Regions from separate parts of the Paenibacillus pedocola genome, predicted to be linked through region 2. Evidence: riboswitches for the same ligand, from Rfam matches in the RefSeq annotation. Region 2 holds a riboswitch; the other holds the start of a gene.
What was found. A riboswitch is a leader RNA that binds a small molecule or an ion and turns the genes downstream of it on or off. The one in region 2 is predicted to bind glycine.
Positions count from the first base shown of each region.

Region 1 (3,417 bases), 490 kb from region 2:
CGGGTCTTCTTATATTTAATATGGCACACCAGAACGACGCCCCAAACCCATATAAAACAAATGGCACTGATCGTGGTCACAATTCCAAAAGCCTGCTCCGGAATAAGTTTGCTCAATAGAGCGCCTGCCGAAATAACAAGCGTTGAAATGAACAGCGAGTTTCCAGGTACATGATTCTTATTCAATTTGGAAAAGTGAGCGGACGCCTGCCGGTTCTTACCCAAATTATAGAGAATCCGGCTTGTCGAGAACATCCCGCTGTTGCAAGCAGAGGCGGCTGAAGTTAATACGACGAAATTAATGACCCCGGCAGCGATTGGAATTCCTACTAAGCTAAAGGTTTTCACAAAAGGGCTTTCTGACGCATTGAGCTCCGTCCATGGGTTAATGCACAGCAGGACAAAAAGCGCGCCCACATAGAAAAAGAGAATCCGCAGCGGAATTTTATTGATGGCCGACGGGATATTTTTCTCGGGATTGGAGGTCTCTGCTGCCGATACGCCCACCAGCTCTACACCGACATAAGCGAAGACAACCATTTGGAAGGAAAATAAGAACCCTTTAACACCGTTCGGGAATACGCCCCCGTGTTCCCAGAGGTTGCGTACCGTCACCGATCCTGCATCCGTCTTAAATCCCATAACCAGTAAAATAACTCCGATGCCAATTAAGGCGAGAATCGTGATGACCTTAATTAGAGCAAACCAAAACTCGAGCTCGCCGAAGTTTTTGACGGTCAATAAGTTAAGCCCTAATAAAATGACCAGGCAGGCGATAGCAGGTACCCATTGCGGGATATCAAACCAATATTGCACATACACCCCAACAGCGATGACATCGGCCATAGCCGTCATAATCCAACAGAACCAATACGTCCATCCGGTAATGAATGCGGCCCGGGGTCCGAGATAATCCCCGGCAATATCCGTAAACGATTGATATCCCGCTTTGGACAGCAGGAGTTCACCGAGTGCCCTCATCACAAAAAACACGGCAATCCCTACGATTAAATACGTAATCATAATGGATGGACCTGCCTGCTGAATCGCTTTGCCCGAGCCTAAGAATAATCCCGTACCAATTGTGCCGCCGATCGCAATCAGTTGAACATGCCGATTGGCCAGCTCTCTCTTTAATTCCGATTGTGCCATAACCCGTTCCCCCTTAATGAATTACATTGCAATGATGCCAATAAAAAAAGAGATTGGATGTCATCCAATCTCCCGGTTCATAAGAATATGAAATAATACTTGCCCTGCTGACAGCTGTCAGCATAACAAATACATATTCCTTACTCTTCTGTCCTTTTGCCTGAGATTGTGAACCCTTCGGCGCCGCGGTTTCCCGCAGTCTCTCCAGAAGCTGCTCCTGCTATAGTGTGATCCATAGCAATCATAGCTTGCGAATTATGAAGTTAGGTCTTACTGTCTTTCTGATATTCTAACATATTACTTGTGATGTGAATATTGAGGCAGTGATAAAAGTCTCCACTAATCCGTGGTAAATGGATCCAGTACGGCCAGGGGAGACATTCCCTAACCGACCAGCTTATCGGGCCACCATTCGCAGCAGCAAATCCACCGGCGGAATAGAGTAGCCCTCGCCTAAAACCATGACGCCGGAAAGGACCGTTAAATAAGCGGAAATCAGTTGCTCCGTATGCCCCTGCACAATTTCGCCTTTCTCCTGTCCCTCTGTAAAGATCGGTAGCAGCTGGTCAACATAGAGGCTCATAGGATGCTGCTCAATCAGCTTCCGGGCCGCTTCCGGAACCCCCTCGGAGTTGCGTGCCTGGTGCATCAGCATAAAGAACGGAGCCCCACTCTCATCCAGCATGGCTTCGGTCATGAGTCTTATCTTATCCAAAGGCGTACCTGGTGCTTGGTGCAAGTTCCCGAATTCGGCAAGCGAAGTTTCCACGGCTTCCTGTATCAATGTAGTGAACAAATCTTCTTTAGATTTATAGTAATGATAAAAAAGCCCGTGGCTCACGCCGGCCTCTTGTGCAATCATACTAATTTTGGTTCCTGTAATTCCACGGCGGGAAAAAACCTTAGTCGCCGCTTTTTTAATTTGCTCTTTCCGTTCGTCGTACAATTGCTGCAATTGATGCTCATTTAAACGTGGAATGGATGTTCCCCCCCTGCAAGGTTAGCTAAGAAAATTCCTTTTTATCTGAATTGCGATTTCTGCCGGAGCGTTCTTATTATCCGGTCCGAAATGATCTAATTGGGGAAACACGACGGCCTGACTTTCAGCGATCGTATGATTCAGCGTTTGAATCATTTCTTTTATAGTGTTCGGGCTTTTCCCGCCTGCCATTAATAGTGTACCCGCACCTATTTCCCGGTATTGCGAGTACAAAGCTTGAAAACGTCTGACTTCCCGGTGCTCCTTTAAATTTTCGGGCAAGAGCCTCTGGATTTTATCCCAGCGTTCCCCGCGTACCATTATACTCAAAATAAATTTTGCATACCACATTGGCAGTCGCGTTAGCGGAGTGTGTCCGGATCCTCTTACAAAACTTGCAAATGCTGCTCTGGAATCGTTCTTATCCATTGCTCTCTCGTAATCATCCAGCCAATCCCAGTTTGTTGTCTCTATACACACGCCGGGTTCATAAACGGCCAACCTGGTAACAGAGGGTTCAAGCCTTGCAAACTGCAGTGAGACAAGACCTCCGTAGCTATGTCCGAACAAAAAGGAGGCGCCCGTTACCTGCTTTATCATTTGGAGATCCTCGATTTCCTTCTCCATGGAATATTCCGGTCCTTGCGGACCGCTCCGTCCATGACCTCTCCGATCTATTACATGGACCGTAAATGAATCCGACAGTTCTTCGGCCAATTTTGCAAAATCACCAGAATCGCTAAGGGCCCCGTGAACGATAATCAAGCCCGGCCCTTTGCCGATGCTTTTATAACTAATTTCAGTGCCATCCTTCGAAACAATCGCGGAGGTTTTAAAAGCGGATTTAACATTTGACATTCTCCAGCACCACCGTTATTTTTGATTGACTCATTCAGTCAATTAAAATAATACTGGATTGCGGCTTCGTTGTAAATACATTTCCACTTGGAATGAGGCATGAATTGTCAAAAAGAATAAAAAGAGGCACCCTATGGGTGCCTTTGGCTTCTCCGCTATGAGGATTCAGCTAGTAAGTTCTGTAATAAAGAATAGCCTTGCTTTAAGCTTCTGCTATTGTCCGGATACCGCGCTGCCATACTCCGCGAATCGATAACGTGTCCGAAATATTCGCTGTCGGGTCCCCGTCAACCAACACCAAATCCGCCCGCGCTCCCTCTACGATAGTTCCGCGGTCGGTCAGGCCGAAACGGCGGGCTATTTTCGAGGTAGCTGACTGAAGGGCTTCTACAGGGGTGAACCCCGCTTCTACTAATAGCTGCATCTCAT
Region 1 covers NZ_CP134223.1:6,381,837-6,385,253, forward strand. Annotated here, with positions in the region: gene QU597_RS28315 (amino acid permease) at 1-1,151, opposite strand, end outside; glycine riboswitch at 1,290-1,369, opposite strand; gene QU597_RS28320 (TetR/AcrR family transcriptional regulator) at 1,549-2,106, opposite strand; gene QU597_RS28325 (alpha/beta fold hydrolase) at 2,152-2,988, opposite strand; gene QU597_RS28330 (amidohydrolase family protein) at 3,191-3,417, opposite strand, start outside.
Region 1: linked by a shared signal. The riboswitch ahead of QU597_RS28315 (amino acid permease) and the one ahead of gcvT (glycine cleavage system aminomethyltransferase GcvT) in region 2 are both predicted to bind glycine.

Region 2 (3,417 bases):
CGAAGATCGCCTGTAGCTCGCCCTGGCTGATCTCCGGCTGATATGGGGTATAAGCTGTATAGAATTCCGAACGGGAAATAACATGATTGATGACAACCGGGATATGGTGGTCATAGAGCCCGGCGCCGAGGAAGCTGGCATGGGTATCGAAATTGGCATTTTTGTCGGCCAATTCTTTCATATGGCGGAGCAGAGCGTATTCATCCAGAGCTTCCGACATCGGCATCGTGCCCTGATAACGGACAGCCTGCGGAATATCGGAGAACAATTCCTCCATGGACTGAATTCCGACCGCTTCCATCATCTCTTGGCGGTCTTGTTCAGTCATGGGCAGATAACGGTGTTTCATTGCGGCTTCACTCCTTGGCTCTTTTTGTAGAACGGCGCTTTGACGACAGCAGCCTTCAGCTGCTTGCCGCGGATCTCCACGTAAACTTCTGTGCCGATTTCACTGTAGGCTGCATCCAGCAGCGCAAGTCCGAGATTGCGTTTGAGTGTCGGGGACTGGGTTCCGGTGGTCACTTCGCCGATCTTCACGCCATCCGCGTAGACGGGGTAATGGGAGCGGGGGATACCCCGGTCGATCATTTCCAGTCCCACGAGGCGGCGGGGCAGGCCGGCTTCCTTCTGCTTCACCAGCGCTTCCTTGCCGATAAAGCCGGCTTTATCCAGCTTGACGAAGAACTGCACGCCCGCTTCCAGCGGGGTGATGTCCGCCGATAGCTCCTGGCCGTACAGCGGCAGCTTCGCTTCGAAGCGGAGTGTGTCGCGCGCGCCGAGGCCGGCGGGCGTAAGTCCGTGTTTGCTTCCGGCTGCCAGCAGGCCGTTCCATAAGGCGGCTGCTGTATCCTGCGGGGCATACAGCTCGAAGCCGTCCTCGCCGGTGTAACCGGTACGGGAGAGGAGCACCTCTACACCGCAGACCATGGCGTGCTCGATGAAGTGAAATGGCTTCAGCTCAGTGACCGGTGCCGAAGTAACTTCGCTGAGGATGATCTCAGCCAGCGGGCCCTGCAATGCCAGCAGCAGAGTTTCGTCCGAGACATTCTTCAGGCTGACTCCGCTGAATTCAGCAGTGAGATGCTCCTGCAGCCACTGGAAGTCTTTGTCGATGTTGGAGGCATTGACGACGAGCATGTAGCGTTCTTCGCCGAGGCGGTAGACCAGGAGATCATCCACAACTCCGCCGTTAGGGTAGAGCAGCAGGGTATACTGCGCCGCGCCGTCCGTGAGGCGGCTGACATCATTGGTCGTCATTTGCTGCAGGAAAGCTTCCGAGCCGCTGCCGGAGACCAAGAATTCCCCCATGTGCGATACATCGAACAATCCGGCCTGCTGGCGGACGGCTTCGTGCTCCTTGACGATTCCGGTGAACTGCACCGGCAGCTCCCAGCCGCCGAAATCAATACATCTTGCCTCTGCATAAGCAGAATAAAGGTCGTAAAAAGGCGTTCTTTTCAAATCATCCATGTGCTCACTCCCTTGGTCTAATTACATGCAAGCAAAAGCGGCCATTCCGCTCCCGGAAGGTTGCGGTGCCCGGTTCTGTAGACAATAAAAAAAGGACAGAGCGGAGGCCAAATACGCGCTGCGCGCATAAATAGCCTTCCGCTCTGTCCTTTGTACCTGAGAGTTACCCTGCACAGCATTTCATCCGGCAGGTTTCCCCGTTGGTGATCAGTACGCTGCAGGTGCAGGGCCTGATGCTCTCCAGAGATGCGTCCGGCAAAGGTCCTTTTGCCTGAGAGATTCACCCGCTTCGGGGCTTACTCCTTCGGCGCTGTCTTCGTGAGACAGTCTCTCCCTATGCCATCATTCGCAAACCATATGTTTTTCTATCCTGAAATTTCAACATCTGAAGTGGCGCGAACAAGCGCCATGAATGTCTGCTGTCTCCATTAAACCGGGTATCAAGGCGCGCTGTCAACAAAAAAACGTCAAAAAGATGACAAATTTAAATTTCCTGTCAGTAATATTGACATTGCGGAGGACGATAACTTAGTCTATAACTAAATTTACAACACCAAATTCGGAAATGAGGCGGCTTGAAATGAGTGAAGTGTTAGACAACCTGCGATACAGCGAAGAGCACGAATGGGCGCAGCAGGGTGAAGGACGCGTAGTACGGGTCGGGATTACGGATCATGCCCAGCATTTGCTCGGTGATATCGTATTTGTGGAGTTTCCGGAAGTGGGTTCAGCTATTTCTGCCGGCGACAGTGTAGGCAGCATTGAGTCTGTGAAGACGGTTTCCGAATTATATTCACCGGTCTCGGGAAAGGTGACCAAAATCAACGATGCGCTGGAGGCCAGCCCGGAACTGATTAATGACGAGCCATACAGCGGCGGGTGGATTTTTGAACTGGAGCTTGACGGTGAGTATGATGAGGCTGTTTCCGGACTGCTGGATGCGGCTGCTTACCGCGAACTGGTCGGGGAATAACACTTGGATTTATAAAATTTTTCAGACAAAAAAAGGCTGCCCGCTCCTTTTCCGGAAGGGGGCAGGCACCCGTTATCTACAGGACGGATTTCACACATGATTAAATACTATGTGCGGGGTCTGTCTTTTTGCGTTTCTGCGGGCTGAAAAATGTTACTGCTCCTCCTCTTGCAGCTGGCGCAGGACAATCAGCTCTACCCGGCGGTTCTTCTGGCGGCCCTCTGTAGTCGAATTATCGTAAGCAGGTCTGGTGTCGGCATATCCTGCATACTGGAAGGTAGCGGGACTCAGCCGCTCACTGTCCAGGAAAAAGCGCAGCACCGAAAGGGCGCGGGCACCCGACAGCTCCCAGTTGTCACTGTACCGCGATCCGGCAGATACCGGAGTATTATCCGTATGCCCTTCGATACTGATGGAAGCCCCGATGCCGCGGAATAATCCGGAGAGCTGGCGTAAGGCCGGAAGCGCAGGCGGCTTCAGTTCAGCTCTGCCGACATCGAACAGAAAGCGGTCGCTCAGCGTAATGGCTATGCCCTGCGGCTTGTCCGCGACAAAGATCTGGCCGTCAAGATTATTGTCATCGACATATTTAGTGATAACCCCCATCAGGGCAGCCAGCTTAGCTTCCTGCTCGCGAAAAGCCAGCTCCCGCGCCGACGGCTGCACATTCTGGCTCTCCCCGGAGGCTCCGGTGCCAGCACCTGTGCCTCCTGATTCCGATCCTTCGCTGTTTCTGGCGCTCTCGCCATTTCCGCTGCCGCTATCTTCTTCCTGCCCGTTCGCGGGGCTGCTGTTCTGACTTCCGTTTTCGCCGTCCAGCAGTCCGCTACCGCCTTCAAGTACAGGGTTCCCGGTCTTAAAGGTCTCGGAGAGCGACCCGGTGACGATTTTATATTTTTCCGTATCCAGGCTGCTCATAGCGTACATGATGACGAAAAAAATAAGCAGCAGCGTAATCAGATCCGCATAGGTAA
Region 2 covers NZ_CP134223.1:5,894,238-5,897,654, reverse strand. Annotated here, with positions in the region: gene gcvPA (aminomethyl-transferring glycine dehydrogenase subunit GcvPA) at 1-349, opposite strand, end outside; gene gcvT (glycine cleavage system aminomethyltransferase GcvT) at 346-1,470, opposite strand; glycine riboswitch at 1,720-1,816, opposite strand; gene gcvH (glycine cleavage system protein GcvH) at 2,051-2,443, shown strand; gene QU597_RS26225 (flagellar motor protein MotB) at 2,597-3,417, opposite strand, start outside.